2 regions of the Streptomyces sp. PSU-S4-23 genome follow, and region 2 is predicted to be linked to the other one. Evidence: riboswitches for the same ligand, from Rfam matches in the RefSeq annotation. Region 2 holds a riboswitch; the other holds the start of a gene.
What was found. A riboswitch is a leader RNA that binds a small molecule or an ion and turns the genes downstream of it on or off. The one in region 2 is predicted to bind cobalamin.
Positions count from the first base shown of each region.

Region 1: linked by a shared signal. The riboswitch ahead of ACZ79I_RS26835 (ribonucleoside-diphosphate reductase subunit alpha) and the one ahead of ACZ79I_RS08425 (cobalamin biosynthesis protein) in region 2 are both predicted to bind cobalamin.

Region 1 covers NZ_JBVMUU010000002.1:5,846,199-5,853,858, reverse strand. The annotation lists gene mctP (monocarboxylate uptake permease MctP) at 1-1,420, shown strand, start outside; gene ACZ79I_RS26840 (GNAT family N-acetyltransferase) at 1,493-2,017, shown strand; adenosylcobalamin-variant (AdoCbl-variant) riboswitch at 2,093-2,204, shown strand; gene ACZ79I_RS26835 (ribonucleoside-diphosphate reductase subunit alpha) at 2,337-4,736, shown strand; gene ACZ79I_RS26830 (ribonucleotide-diphosphate reductase subunit beta) at 4,736-5,761, shown strand; gene ACZ79I_RS26825 (hypothetical protein) at 5,674-5,928, opposite strand; gene ACZ79I_RS26820 (GlxA family transcriptional regulator) at 6,022-6,984, shown strand; gene ACZ79I_RS26815 (bifunctional albaflavenone monooxygenase/terpene synthase) at 7,000-7,660, opposite strand, start outside.
Region 2 covers NZ_JBVMUU010000002.1:1,665,551-1,673,210, forward strand. The annotation lists gene ACZ79I_RS08400 (inorganic phosphate transporter) at 1-1,283, shown strand, start outside; gene ACZ79I_RS08405 (hypothetical protein) at 1,297-1,515, shown strand; gene ACZ79I_RS08410 (helix-turn-helix domain-containing protein) at 1,768-2,625, shown strand; gene ACZ79I_RS08415 (hypothetical protein) at 2,667-3,119, shown strand; gene ACZ79I_RS08420 (DUF397 domain-containing protein) at 3,390-3,611, opposite strand; cobalamin riboswitch at 3,915-4,053, shown strand; gene ACZ79I_RS08425 (cobalamin biosynthesis protein) at 4,155-5,111, shown strand; gene ACZ79I_RS08430 (cobyric acid synthase) at 5,108-6,616, shown strand; gene cobN (cobaltochelatase subunit CobN) at 6,613-7,660, shown strand, end outside.

The DNA of each region.
Region 1 (7,660 bases), 4.2 Mb from region 2:
CGTGCCGGCGGCGATCTACGCGGCGGGCGCGATGGGCTTCTTCGCGGTGCCGTACACGATCCTGGTCTACCCGCTGATCTTCATGTTCCTGCCCCGTCTGTGGTCGGTGTCGCACCGGCACGGCTACGTGACGACGTCGGACTTCGTGCGCGGCCGCTTCGGCTCGAAGGGCCTGTCGCTGGCGGTGGCGGTCACCGGCATCCTGGCGACGATGCCGTACATCGCGCTCCAGCTGGTCGGCATCCAGGCCGTGCTGGACGTGATGGGCGTGGGCGGCGGCACGAGCACGCACTGGTTCGTGAAGGACCTGCCGCTGCTGATCGCCTTCGGCGTGCTGGCGGCCTACACGTACTCCTCGGGTCTGCGGGCGCCCGCCCTGATCGCGTTCGTGAAGGACGCGCTGATCTACATCGTCATCGCGGTGGCGATCATCTACATCCCGATCAAGCTGGGCGGCTTCGACGACATCTTCACCAAGGCCGGCCAGGCGTTCTCGCAGACGAACCCGGCGACGGGCAAGCCGCGCGGGGCGCTGGTGACCCCGGAGGCGGGCCAGTGGACATACGTGACCCTCGCGCTGGGCTCGGCGCTGGCGCTGTTCATGTACCCCCACTCGATCACCGCGACGCTGTCCTCACGCAGCCGTGAGGTGATCCGCCGCAACACCACGATCCTGCCCCTGTACTCGCTGATGCTGGGTCTGCTCGCGCTGCTCGGCTTCATGGCCATCGCGGCCGGTGTCAAGGTGCAGAACGGCCAGCTGGCGATCCCGCAGCTGTTCGAGGACATGTTCCCGGACTGGTTCGCGGGCGTGGCGTTCGCGGCGATCGGCATCGGGGCGCTCGTCCCGGCGGCGATCATGTCCATCGCGGCGGCGAACCTCTTCACCCGCAACATCTACAAGGACTTCATCAAGCCGGATGCCACGCCCCACCAGGAGACCAGGGTCTCCAAGATCGTGTCGCTGCTGGTGAAGGTGGGCGCCCTGGTCTTCGTCCTGACGATGGACAAGACGGTGGCCATCAACTTCCAGCTCCTCGGCGGTATCTGGATCCTGCAGACCTTCCCGGCCATGGTCGGCGGCCTGTTCACCCGCTGGTTCCACCGCTGGGCGCTGCTGGCGGGCTGGGCGGTCGGCATGGTGTACGGCACGATCGCCGCGTACGGCGTCGCCTCCCCGACCCAGAAGCACTTCGGCGGCTCGGCGAAGGAGATCCCCGGCATCGGCGAGATGGGCTACATCGGCCTGACGGCGTTCGTGCTGAACGTCGCGGTCACCGTGGTGCTGACCCTCGTCCTGAAGGCGGTCAAGGCTCCGGAAGGCGTCGACGAGACCCAGCCGGGCGACTACACGGCGGACGCGGGCGACCCCGGGGTGCAGGTGGAACTGCCGCCGGCCACGGCGGACACCGCACACTGAGCCGGACCTGAGGACGGGCCGCCGGAGTGATCCGGCGGCCCGTTGTCGTACCCGTCCTGCACACTGACCCTCATGGACATCGTGATCCGGCGGGCGGAACCCGGCGACTACGAGACGCTCGGGGAGATCACCGCACAGGCGTACCTCCGAGACGGCCTCCTGGACTTCGGGGAGAGCGACGAGTACCTCGGCGAGCTGAGGGACGTGGCCAAGCGGGCCGCCGCCGCAGAGGTGCTGGTGGCGATCGGGCGCACGAGCGTCCCCGCTGCCCGGGGGAGCGTGCTCGGCGGGGTGACCTTCGTGCCGGACGGGGGCCCCATGGCGGACATCGCCCGCCCCGGCGAGGCCGAGATACGGATGCTCGCCGTCTCCCACGCGGCCCGGGGCCGGGGGATCGGCGAGGCCCTCGTACGCGCCTGTGTCGACCGGGCGCGGGCCACGGACGGCTGCGTGCGGATCGTCCTGTCGACCCAGCACACGATGCGCACCGCCCACCGCATCTACGAGCGCCTGGGCTTCGTCCGCACCCCCGGGCGCGACTGGAACCCGATCCCGCACCTCGACCTCGCCCTCCTCACCTATGAGTTGCCCCTCTGACACACCCCGAAGCCGACAGGACACAACATCTGGGGGTGACATCGAACCCCGGCACAAGATGTATGCTCATGCTCGCTGTCGCCGCAGGGGAATCCGGTGCGAATCCGGAACTGTCCCGCAACGGTGTACTTCTGCGTGTTCGCCTCCGCGTGCGCGTACGAGCGTCAGTCCGAGGGCCTGCCGACAGCGCGCCCGGCCGTCCGGCCCGGCGCCCTGACGTCCGGGCCTCGTGGAATGGGCCGGTGGACGCGACGCCGCGTGCGCTCGTGAGCCGCCCCACCCTCCGCAAGGCCCCGTGCCGAGCGAGGGAGAGCCCTACGTGACCATCGCGCCAGCCGACCCGGTGTCAGCGACTCCGTCCGCGACACCGGCGGTGACCGACGGGAGGGACGGTCCCGGTGCCGCGCTGCTGCGGACCCTGACCGAGCTGACCGCCGACCTTCCGGACGCCGACCCCGGCCGGGTCGCCGCCGCCGCGCTGCGCGGCCGGTCGGCGCACACGGACGAGGCGGAGCTGCGCGAACTGGCCATGGAGGCGGCCGCCGGCCTCGTCTCCGAGGATCCCGCGTACTCAAGGCTGGCCGCCCGGCTGCTGACGATCGGGATCCGGGCCGAGGCCGCGTCACAGGGCGTCACGTCGTTCACGGAGTCCATCGCCACCGGACACCGGGAAGGGCTCATCGCCGACCGCACCGCCGCGTTCGTGCGCCTGCACGCCGACCGGCTCGACGCACTCGTGGACCCCCTTGCCGACGACCGCTTCGGCTACTTCGGTCTGCGCACCCTGCACAGCCGCTACCTCCTGCGGCACCCGATCACCCGCAAGACCGTCGAGACACCGCAGTACTTCATGCTGCGCGTCGCCTGCGGCCTCGCCGGGGACACGGTGCCCGGCCCGGAGTCCGGCTCCCGGACCGTGGACGAGGTCGCCGCGCTCTACCGGCTGATGAGCCGCCTCGACTACCTCCCCTCCTCCCCCACGCTCTTCAACTCCGGCACGCGGCACCCCCAGATGTCGTCCTGCTACCTCCTCGACTCCCCGAAGGACGAGCTGGACTCCCTCTACGAGCGCTACCACCAGGTCGCCCGCCTCTCCAAGCACGCCGGCGGCATCGGGCTGTCGTTCTCCCGCATCCGCTCCCGCGGGTCCCTCATCCGCGGCACCAACGGGCACTCGGGCGGCATCGTCCCGTTCCTGAAGACCCTGGACGCCTCGGTCGCCGCGGTGAACCAGGGCGGCCGGCGCAAGGGCGCCGCCGCGGTCTACCTGGAGACCTGGCACTCCGACATCGAGGAGTTCCTCGAACTGCGGGACAACACCGGTGAGGACGCCCGCCGCACCCACAACCTCAACCTCGCGCACTGGGTCCCGGACGAGTTCATGCGCCGGGTCGAGGCCGACCGGCCGTGGTCGCTGTTCTCACCGTCCGACGTGCCGGAGCTGGTCGACCTCTGGGGCGAGGAGTTCGACGCCGCCTACCGCGCGGCGGAGGCCGCCGGGCTCGCCCGCAGGACCATCCCGGCCCGCGATCTGTACGGCCGTATGATGCGCACGCTCGCCCAGACCGGCAACGGCTGGATGACCTTCAAGGACGCCGCCAACCGCACCGGCAACCAGACGGCACGGCCGGGCCACGTCATCCACTCCTCCAACCTCTGCACCGAGATCCTGGAGGTCACGCACGACGGGGAGACGGCGGTCTGCAATCTGGGGTCGGTCAATCTCGGCGCGTTCGCCGACGCGGCGAGCGGCGACCTCGACTGGGAGCGGCTGGACGCCACGGTCCGTACCGCCGTCGCCTTCCTGGACCGCGTCGTCGACATCAACTACTACCCGACCGCGCAGGCGGGCCGCTCCAACGCCGAGTGGCGCCCGGTGGGCCTGGGAGTGATGGGTCTGCAGGACGTGTTCTTCAAGCTCCGCCTGCCCTTCGGCTCACCCGAGGCGAAGGCGCTGTCCACCCGTGTCGCCGAGCGCATCATGCTCGCCGCGTACGAGACCTCCGCCGACCTCGCCGAGGTCCACGGCCCGCTGCCGGCCTGGGAGAAGACCCGCACCGCCCAGGGTGTGCTGCACCCCGACCACTACGACGTCGAACCGGCCTGGCCGGAGCGCTGGGCGGCGCTGCGGGAACGGATCGCGGCCGTCGGCATGCGCAACTCGCTGCTGCTCGCCGTCGCGCCGACCGCCACCATCGCGTCCATCGCGGGCGTGTACGAGTGCATCGAGCCGCAGGTCTCCAATCTGTTCAAGCGCGAGACGCTGTCCGGGGAGTTCCTCCAGGTCAACTCCTACCTGGTCGACGACCTGAAGAAGCTGGGCGTCTGGGACGCCCGCACCCGGGAGGCGCTGCGCGAGGCGAACGGGTCGGTGCAGGACTTCGCCTGGATCCCCGAGGAGGTGCGGACGCTGTACCGCACGGCGTGGGAGATCCCGCAGCGCGGGCTGATCGACATGGCCGCCGCCCGCACCCCGTTCCTGGACCAGGGCCAGTCCCTGAACCTGTTCATGGAGACGCCGACCATCGGCAAGCTCTCCTCGATGTACGCGTACGCCTGGAAGCGGGGCCTGAAGACGACGTACTACCTGCGCTCGCGCCCGGCGACCCGCATCGCCCGCGCGGCCCGGGCGGCCGTCCCCGCGCAGCAGGCCGCCCCGGACCCCGGCGCGGTCGCCTGCTCCCTTGAGAACCCCGAGTCCTGCGAGGCGTGCCAGTGATGTCCCTCCACCCGCCGAAGAAGAGCGCGAACCTGCTCGACCCGGGCTTCGAACTGACCCTGCGCCCCATGCGCTACCCCGACTTCTACGAGCGCTACCGGGACGCCGTCAAGAACACCTGGACCGTGGAGGAGGTCGACCTCCACTCGGACGTCGCCGACCTCGCCAGGCTCACCCCCGCGGAGCGGCACCTGATCGGCCGGCTGGTCGCGTTCTTCGCGACGGGCGACTCGATCGTGGCCAACAACCTCGTGCTGACCCTGTACAAGCACATCAACTCCCCCGAGGCGCGGCTGTACCTGTCCCGCCAGCTGTTCGAGGAGGCCGTGCACGTCCAGTTCTATCTGACGCTGCTGGACACCTATCTCCCCGATCCGCAGGAGCGGGCCGCCGCCTTCGCGGCGATCGAGAACATCCCGTCGATCCGCGAGAAGGCACGGTTCTGCTTCCGGTGGATGGACTCGGTGGAGCGGATCGACCGGCTGGAGACGGCGGCCGACCGCCGCCGCTTCCTCCTCAACCTCATCTGCTTCGCGGCCTGCATCGAGGGCCTGTTCTTCTACGGGGCCTTCGCGTACGTCTACTGGTTCCGCAGCCGCGGCCTGCTGCACGGTCTGGCCACGGGCACCAACTGGGTCTTCCGCGACGAGACGATGCACATGGGCTTCGCCTTCGAGGTGGTCGACACCGTGCGCAAGGAGGAGCCGGACCTCTTCGACGACGCGCTGGGGCGGCAGGTCACCGGCATGCTGCGGGAGGCCGTCGAGGCCGAGCTGCAGTTCGCGCGCGACCTGTGCGGCGACGGCCTGCCGGGCATGAACACCGACTCGATGCGGCAGTACCTGGAGTGCGTCGCCGACCAGCGCCTCACGCGCCTGGGCTTCGCCCCGGTGTACGGCTCGGAGAACCCCTTCTCCTTCATGGAGCTCCAGGGCGTTCAGGAGCTGACCAACTTCTTCGAGCGGCGTCCGTCGGCGTACCAGGTCGCGGTGGAGGGGACCGTCGACCTCGACGAGGACTTCTGACCGCCTGCCTCCTCGCCTGCCTCCTCGCGTGCCTCCTCGGCCTGCCTGATCCGGTGGTCGACACGGCGTTCGTGCGCGATGCCGATCAGTGAGGGCAGGACGAGGAGGACGAGGATCCCGAGGACGGTGAGCATTCCGGTGAGGGCTTCCGCGTGTGTCGTATCCATGGACACCACTGTCCCGCCGGATGCCCCTTACCGTGAGTGGCAGGACTGCCGCACACCCTCGAATTACTGCCACTTCCGCGGCACACTGGTCCCATGCTGAAGAACGTGGCGGCCGTCCTCCTCGACGGCGTGCACCCCTTCGAACTCGGCGTCGTCTGCGAGGTGTTCGGCATCGACCGCAGCGACGAGGGACTGCCCGTGTACGACTTCGCGGTCGCCTCGGCCGAGGGACCCCTGCTCCGTACCGACTGCGGATTCACCCTGTCCACCGCACACGGGCTGGAACGGCTGGAGGAGGCCGACCTGATCGCCGTGCCGGCCGGGGAGACCTATGTGTCGCGGTCGTACCCGCCGGAGCTCCTGGACGCGCTGCGCCGGGCCGCAGGGCGCGGGGCCCGGGTGCTCAGCGTCTGTTCCGGCGTCTTCGTGCTGGGCGCCGCCGGGCTGCTGGACGGGCGGCGCTGCGCGGCGCACTGGCGCCACGCGGACACACTCGCCCGGCGCTTCCCGCGGGCCGTCGTCGAACCGGACGTGCTGTACGTCGACGAGGATCCGGTGATCACCTCCGCGGGCACCGCGGCCGGCATCGACGCCTGCCTGCACATCGTGCGCAAGGAGCAGGGGCCGGACGTCGCCAACAGGATCGCCCGGCGCATGGTGGTGCCGCCGCACCGCGACGGCGGCCAGGCCCAGTACATCGAGAGGCCGCTGCCGCGGTCGCAGTGCGACACGGTCGCGGAGGTGCTGGCGTGGATGGAGCGGCACCTCGACGAGGAGGTGACGGTCGAGCAGCTCGCCGCCCGCGCCCATATGTCGCCGCGCACCTTCGCCCGCCGGTTCCAGCAGGAGACCGGCACCACCCCGTACCGCTGGATCCTGCGCCAACGGGTACTGCTGGCCCAGGAGTTGCTGGAACGCACCGATGAGACGATGGACGCGATCGCCGACCGCACCGGCTTCGGCACGGCGGCGGCGCTGCGCCATCAGTTCGTCCGCGCCCTGGGCACCACGCCGAACGCCTACAGGCGCACGTTCAGGGGCCCGCAGGCCGCCTGAACGTGCGCCCGCACCTCACCGGGGCAGGGCCTTCAGCAGCAGCCGGCGCGGGCGGAGCGTGATCCCGATACGGAGCCTGTCGTCGGAGCCCGGTGCCTGCTCGAAGCGGTACGCCGACGCCATCGCCGCCGTGATGAGCGTGAGTTCGGCCATCGAGAAGTGGTCGCCCGGGCACTTCCGGTTGCCCACCCCGAAGGGGCTCATCGCGTACTTGGGCACGTCCTTGGCCCGCTCCGGCAGCCAGCGGTCGGGGTCGAACTCCGCGTGACGCTCGTACGACCGTGGATCGCGCTGGATCGCGTAGGGGCTGTACACGACGTCCGACCCGGCCGGAATGCGATACCCGCCGAGTTCCGTGTCGGCGACCGACCGCCGCGTCAATATCCATACGGCCGGGCGCAAACGCATTGTCTCGACGATGACATTCGCGGTGTGCGTCAGCTTCCCGATGTCCTCGAATGCGACCGTCCGGTCACCCACGACGGTTTTCACCTCGTCGTGGATCTTGTCCGCCTGTTCGGGGTGATCGGTGAGGACCTGGAGGAGCGACATGACCATGGAGCCGACTGTTTCGCTGCCGGCCGTGACTATCGCGACGACCTGGTCGTGGATCTCCTGCTCCCCAATGGGCTCGCCATTCTCGTCCTTCGCCTCCAGCAAAGCCATCAGCAAATCG
Region 2 (7,660 bases):
TGGAACACATCACGCTCCTCCTCGGAATCGTGATCGTCACCGCTCTCGTGTTCGATTTCACGAACGGTTTCCACGACACAGCCAACGCGATGGCCACGACCATCTCGACCGGCGCCCTCAAGCCCAAGACGGCGGTGGCCATGTCCGCCGTGCTGAACCTCGTCGGCGCCTTTCTCTCGGTGGAGGTCGCCAAGACGATCTCCGGCGGCATCATCAACGAACAGGGCATACGCGTCGAAGTGATCTTCGCGGCCCTGGTGGGCGCGATCCTCTGGAACCTGCTGACCTGGCTTCTCGGCCTGCCGTCGAGCTCCTCCCACGCCCTCTTCGGCGGCCTGATCGGCGCCGCCGTCACCTCCGCCAGCTGGTCCGCGGTGAACGGCTCGACGGTCGTCACCAAGGTCCTCATCCCCGCGGTCGCCGCGCCGATCGTGGCGGGCCTCGCCTCGATGCTGGCGACGCGCCTGTCGTACACCTTCAGCCACCACGCCGACGAGAAGGCGAGCGCGAAGGGCTACCGCGCCGGGCAGATAGCCTCGGCCGGCCTGGTCTCCCTGGCGCACGGCACCAACGACGCGCAGAAGACGATGGGCGTCATCACGCTGGCGCTCGTCACCGGTGACGTCATCGCCCCCGGCTCGAACCCTCCCACCTGGGTCATCGTCTCGGCCGGTACGGCCATCGCGCTCGGCACCTACCTCGGCGGCTGGCGCATCATCCGCACGATGGGCAAGGGTCTGACGGACCTGGCCCCGCAGCAGGGCTTCGCCGCCCAGACCAGCGCGGCGACCGCGATCCTCGCCTCCTCCCACCTCGGCTTCTCGCTCTCCACCACCCAGGTCGTCTCCGGCGCGGTCATGGGGTCCGGCCTCGGCCGCAAGGGCGCCGCGGTGCGCTGGTCCACCGCGACCAGGATGCTCGTCGCCTGGGTCCTGACCCTTCCGGCCGCCGGCCTGGTCGGCGGCGCCGCCGAAGTCCTCACCAAGCAGGGCACCTGGGGCACGGCCGCCACGGGAGTGCTGCTGGTCGCCGGCGCCGGCGCCATCTGGGCCCGTTCCCGCCGCAAGCCGGTCACGGTCCACAACGTCAACGACGTCGAGACGGAGCCCTCGGGCGTCGTCACGGCCGCGATCGCCGCGGTGATCCCGCCCCCGGCGGGCCCGGTCACGGCGGACGACACCGCGGCGGAGAGCGCCGCGACGGACGGCGCCGAGCTGAGGACCACCACCCTCCAGGCCCCGGAAGGCCCCTCCGCGGAGCCGACCCGCCCCGCGACGGTATAAGGAAGTACACCCCATGAAGATCGACTGGGCAGCCCTCGGCTCCGTCTTCGGCGTCAGCCTCATCGTCACCGTGGCCCTGGTGGGCCTGTTCACCCTGGGCGTCGTCGGCCTCACGAAGAAGGAGACGGCGCGTGGCGGCACGGCCGCCCTGGCGGCCACCGGCGCGTACGTCTGTTTCGCGGCGTGCGCGGCGGCGGTGTCGTACGGGATCTATCTGATCGTGGCCAAGTAACCCCCACAGCGCGCCCGCGCGCATGGGCGCGCACGGCCAAGCCCCCGCAGTGACGATCACTGCGGGGGCTGATCTTTGTTAGATATATGCCGATTTGCTACGGTCTACCCCGCATACGACCACGTCGAAAAGACAGGTGGCGAAGCGGCAGAGGTCTGGCCGCCCATGCCCAACTCACCTAGTCTAATGGATGAGTTGCTGCCCGACGTTGGCCGCCCGACCAGCCGAAGACGACGTGTAGCAGGGAGCGACATGGCCAGGGACATCGATCCGAGCCTGAACCGACGCAGGCTCCGTATCGAGTTGCGCAAGGCGCGGGAGGAAGCCGGTCTCACCCAGCGGGAGGCGGCCGACGCGCTGGAGTGGTCACTGTCGAAACTGATCCGGCTGGAGGCCGGCACGGTCAGCCTCAGCGTCACAGACCTGCGCGCCCTGCTCCAGCTGTACCGGGTGACGGACTCCGGGCTGGTGGGCGAGCTGGAGGAGGCGGCCCGCGGCTCGAAGGGGCCGTCCTGGTGGGCGCCGTACAGCGACATGGTGCGGCCGCAGTTCGCCCAGTACCTGGGCTACGAGAGCGCCGCGACCTCGATCCGCTTCTACCACCCGTCGGTCGTCTACTCGCTGTTCCAGATCGAGGACTACACGATGGCCCAGCTGGAACCCCGCGAGACCGCCGAAGTGGCCCGGCGCTCGGCGGAGCTGCGCACCACCAGGCAGGAGCGGATCTTCGACGGCGAGCAGGGGCCCGACGTGAGCATCGTGCTGGACGAGGCGGTCGTGCGGAGGGTCATCGGCGGACCGGGGGTGATGCGACGTCAGCTGGAACACCTCAAGACGATGTCCCAGCACCCCAGGGTCACCATGCGCCTGCTGCCGTTCGCGGCGGGCGCGCACTACAGCATGGGCGGGTCCTTCACCCTGCTCGGCTTCAGGGACGACGACGACCTGCTCTACCTGGAGGGCGCCACCGGCAGCGTGGCGAACCGGGACGACCTCGACCTCACGTCCCGCTACCAGGAGTGCTTCGAGGACATCAGCAACAAGGCGTACGACGGCGACCGGATGATCGAGCTGATCGACGCGGTCAAGGAGAGTCTCGGCAACGGCTGAAACCCGGGAGGAACGGCCCGGGCGGACAACGGGGAGGGGCCATGGCGGCCTTGGGGATTGCTGACTGGTACAGGCGGCTGCGCACGCTCCGCTCCGTCGCGACGGACAGGCCGCCGGGCGTCCCGCCGCGGCCCGCCGGGCCGCACGAGGGCGCCCCCGCGCTCCACGAGGTGGAGCACACGGGCGGCGAGGACGGCACACGGCCCCCGGGCGGCCGACTGCTGCTGGGCACGGCGTGCGGCAGCGTCCTGCTGTTCGGCATCGCCGTGTCCGCCCGGGTGGCGCCCAGCCTCGCGCTGGACGCTCTGACCCCCCTGACCACGACGGTGGTCGGGGTACTCGGCGCGGCCGCCGTCACCGTGCTCGCGGCCTGCGTCGGCCGGTCGCTGCGCGGCCGCTCGTCGGCGCCGCGCGCGCCCGGGCTCAGCGGGTCCCCGAGCCCCGCGGACGAACCGTCGCCACAGCCCGGTCGAGAACACGGAGACGCTCCGTGACGGGGGTGAGGCCCCACCACAGCCCGGCGCTGGCGGCCGCGACGATCGTCACCACGAGCCAGACCAGGGCCCGCGCCGTGGATCCCGGTACGAGCAGCGCGGCGAGCGCTCCGACGCCCACCGCGAACACCCCCGTGGTCAAGGAGAAGAGTGCCAGCGGGGCCGCCGCCGACAAGGACGGGCGCGGAGTGTGGGGACCGCCCGCGCGTGCCGAGACATCCCTGGCCCTGTCTGCCATACGGGTCCCCTCCCGCCCTCTGGACGGCCCCTTCAGAAACCGCCGGCCGCCGGGTTCTCAAGTCCAGCCAGCAAACCACACCACGCGGCACGGCGAAAGACGAGCACCGGCCCGGCCCGCCGTTTCGAGTCACGCACGAGCACGTGCGCTGTCTCCACGGTCACTTCGACGCAGTCGTTGTTGTCCCCTCCCGAGTGACTGCTCTTGCGCCACACCCGCCCCGTCGGGTCCCTGCCGATCACACCGACCTCCACTCACCAGTCAGCGCACCGACACAGCGTCCTCACCGTGACGCTCCCGAGCGCCGTGTCCCACCGCTGCCACAGGCAACAGAGGCCCGGCCACACCAGGTTCGTCTCCCCGCAACGAATCACCCAATGCCGCTCGTCGGCGCTCTTCGCGTTGGTCATGCCGATTCGTTCGTAGTGCCGTCCCTAGTCTTCCCAGCTTCCCCGCGCGGAAAGAGCACAGATAGCGCCGATTCGGTTGGCTGACGATATTTCAGCGGTGTGGGGCTCAGCACACCGCAGCGTCGCAGGTCAAGACCCAGTTGACGGGTGTTCCGGAGGCGTGGTGGACTGCCGGGGCCACCACGGCGGCAGGAGAGGAAGCCGGTGCAAGTCCGGCGCGGTCCCGCCACTGTCACCGGGAAGGAACGTCCCGGGAGCCAGGAACTCTCACCGCCGGTCTCATCGAACCAGGGCGTGGACACCCTGAGTGAGGACATATCGCCATGCGCGGCTGCCGATCGAGGTTCCGTACCCGCCCCCTGCCCGACCCCACGGTCGGCTGAGCCGATGGGTGCCGATCGCGTCTTCGCGTACGGCGCCGCCGCCGGCCTCCTCGGTGACCTCCTGCTCGGCGATCCGCGCCGAGGGCATCCGGTCGCCGCGTTCGGGCGGGCCGCGGGCGTCGTGGAGCGGGTGTTGTGGCGGGACCACCGCGGGTGGGGCGCGCTGCACACCGCCGTGTGCGCCGGGGGCGCCGTGGCGACGGCGGCGCTGGCCGCGTCCGTCGCGCGCCCCTCGCGCGCCGCGTCCCTGGTCCTGACCGCCGCCGCCACCTGGGCCGTCGTCGGGGGGACGTCCCTGGCGCGGGAGGCGCGGGCCGTCGGGCGCTCCCTGGAGGCGGGGGACATCGGGGCCGCCCGTGCGCGGCTGCCCCATCTGTGCGGACGGGACCCCCAGGCGCTCGACGCCGACGGGATCGCGCGGGCGGTCGTGGAGTCCGTCGCCGAGAACACCTCCGACGCCGTGGTGGGCGCGCTGGTGTGGGGAGCCGTCGCCGGTGTGCCCGGGCTCGCCGGCTTCCGTGCCGTCAACACCCTCGACGCCATGGTGGGCCACGTCTCGCCCCGGTACCGGCGGTTCGGGTGGGCGTCCGCCCGGCTCGACGACCTCGCCGGATGGCCGGGGGCACGGCTGACAGCCCTCCTCGCGGCGGCCTCCGGCCCCGATCCGCGCGGCGCCGTGCGCGCCTGGCGTGCCGACGCCGCGCGGCATCCGAGCCCCAACGCGGGCCCGGTGGAGGCCGCGTTCGCGGGTGCCCTGGGCGTACGGCTGGGCGGAACGCTGTCGTACGGGGGCCGCGTCGAGCACCGGCCCGTCCTCAACGCGGCGGGGCGCGCGGTGCGCACGGACGACATCGAACGGGCGGTACGGCTCTCCCGCGGGGTCAGCGGGCTCGCGCTCGGCGTCACCCTCGCCGGGCGCCTCGCGGCCCGACGGCTTCTCGCGAAGGGACACACCTCATGAGCGGCGGACTCCTCGTCGCCGGCACCACCTCCGACGCCGGCAAGAGCGTCGTCGCCGCCGGGATCTGCCGCTGGCTGGTACGGCAGGGAGTGAAGGTCGCGCCCTTCAAGGCGCAGAACATGTCCCTCAACTCCTTCGTCACCCGTGAGGGCGCCGAGATCGGGCGGGCGCAGGCCATGCAGGCCCAGGCGTGCCGTACCGAGCCGACCGCGCTGATGAACCCCGTACTGCTCAAGCCGGGCGGCGAGCAGAGCAGCCAGGTCGTGCTGCTCGGCAGGCCGGTCGGCGAGCTGAGCGCACGCGGGTACCACGGGGGGCGGCAACGGCAGCTTCTCGGCACCGTCCTGGACTGCCTCGCCGAGTTGCGGGGCACCTACGACGCGGTGATCTGCGAGGGGGCCGGCAGTCCTGCCGAGATCAATCTGCGGCGCACCGACATCGTGAACATGGGGATCGCCCGCAACGCCCGGCTCCCCGTCCTCGTCGTCGGCGACATCGACCGCGGTGGCGTGTTCGCCTCCTTCTTCGGCACGGTCGCGCTGCTCTCGCGCGAGGACCAGGAGCTCGTCGCCGGATTCCTCGTCAACAAGTTCCGCGGCGACGTCTCACTGCTGGAGCCGGGGCTCGACATGCTGCACGGGCTCACCGGACGGCGGACTTACGGCGTGCTGCCGTTCCGGCACGGCCTCGGGATCGACGAGGAGGACGGGCTGCGGGTGTCCCTCCGGGGTGCCGTACGCGAGTCTCGGATCGCCGCGCCGTTCGGCGAGGACGTGCTGCGGGTCGCCGTGTGCGCCGTCCCCCTCATGTCCAACTTCACCGACGTGGACGCGCTGGCCGCCGAGCCGGGCGTGGCGGTCCGGTTCGTGGACCGGCCCGAGGAGCTGGCCGACGCCGACCTCGTCGTCGTCCCCGGCACCCGCGGCACCGTCAGGGCCCTGGAGTGGCTGCGCGAACGCGGCCTCGCGGACGCCCTGGTGCGCAGGGCCGCGGAAGGGCGCCCGGTCCTCGGTGTCTGCGGCGGTTTCCAGATCCTCGGCGAGCACATCGAGGACGAGGTGGAGAGCCGCAGGGGACACGTCGAGGGGCTGGGGGTGCTGCCGGTGCGGGTCCGGTTCGCACGGGAGAAGACCCTGACCCGGCCCGCCGGAAAGGCCCTCGGCGAGCGCGTCGAGGGGTACGAGATCCACCACGGGGTCGCCGAGGTCACCGGTGGCGATCCCTTCCTCGACGGCTGCCGGGTCGGTCAGACCTGGGGCACCCACTGGCACGGCTCCCTGGAGTCGGACGGTTTCCGGCGGGCGTTCCTGCGCGAGGTGGCGGCCGCCGCGGGCCGCCGCTTCGTGCCCGCGCCCGACACGTCGTTCGCCGCGCTGCGCGAGGAGCAGCTCGACCGGCTCGGCGACCTGATCGAACAGCACGCGGACACGGACGCGCTGTGGCGGCTCATCGAGTCGGGCGCGCCGCCAGGACTGCCCTTCATTCCCCCGGGAGCGCCCGCATGAGCACAGTGTTGTTGTTGTCGACCGCCGACACGGATCTGCTGGCGGCCCGTGCCTCCGGCGCGCCCTACCGGATCGGCAACCCGGTCCGGGTGGACGTCGACACCGAGCTGCCCGCCCTCCTGGAGGGCGCGGACATCGCCGTCGTACGTCTGCTGGGCGGCAAGCGCGCCTGGGAGGACGGGCTCGCCCGGCTGAGGGCCTGCGGTGTCCCGACCGTGCTGCTGGGCGGAGAGTCCGTGCCCGACGCCGAGCTGATGGCCGAGTCGTCCGCGCCCGCGGGTGTCGTGGCCGAGGCGCTGCGCTACCTCGTGGAGGGCGGCCCCGCCAACCTCGCGGAACTGGCCCGGTTCCTGTCCGACACCGTGCTGCTGACCGGTGAGGGGTTCGTCGAGCCGCGCACGATGCCCGAGTACGGGGTCCATGGGGAGCGGGGGCACGTCGAGGGGCGGCCCACCGTCGGCGTGCTCTTCTACCGGGCCCATGAACTGAGCGGCAACACCGCCTTCGTGGACGCGCTGTGCGACGCGATCGAGGCGAAGGGCGCCAACGCCCTGCCGGTGTTCTGCGGTTCGCTGCGCGGCGCCGACCCGGGGCTGTACGCGCTGCTGTCGGGGGCCGACGCCCTGGTGGCCACCGTCCTCGCCGCCGGCGGCACGCACGCCTCCCAGGCGTCGGCGGGCGGCGAAGAGGAGTCCTGGGACGTCGGGGCGCTCGCGGACCTGGGTGCCCCGGTGCTCCAGGGCCTGTGCCTGACCTCCTCCCGCGCCGCGTGGGAGGAGTCCGACGCCGCCCTCTCCCCCATGGACGCGGCCATGCAGGTCGCGATCCCGGAGTTCGACGGCCGCCTCGTCACGGTCCCCTTCTCCTTCAAGGAGCAGGGCCCGGACGGCGTACCGGTGTACGCGGCCGACCCGGAGCGGGCGGCGCGGGTCGCCGGGATCGCCGTACGGCACGCGCGGCTGCGGCACACGGCGAACGCCGACAAGCGGATCGCGCTCGTCTTCACCGCCTACCCGACCAAGCACTCGCGGGTCGGCAACGCGG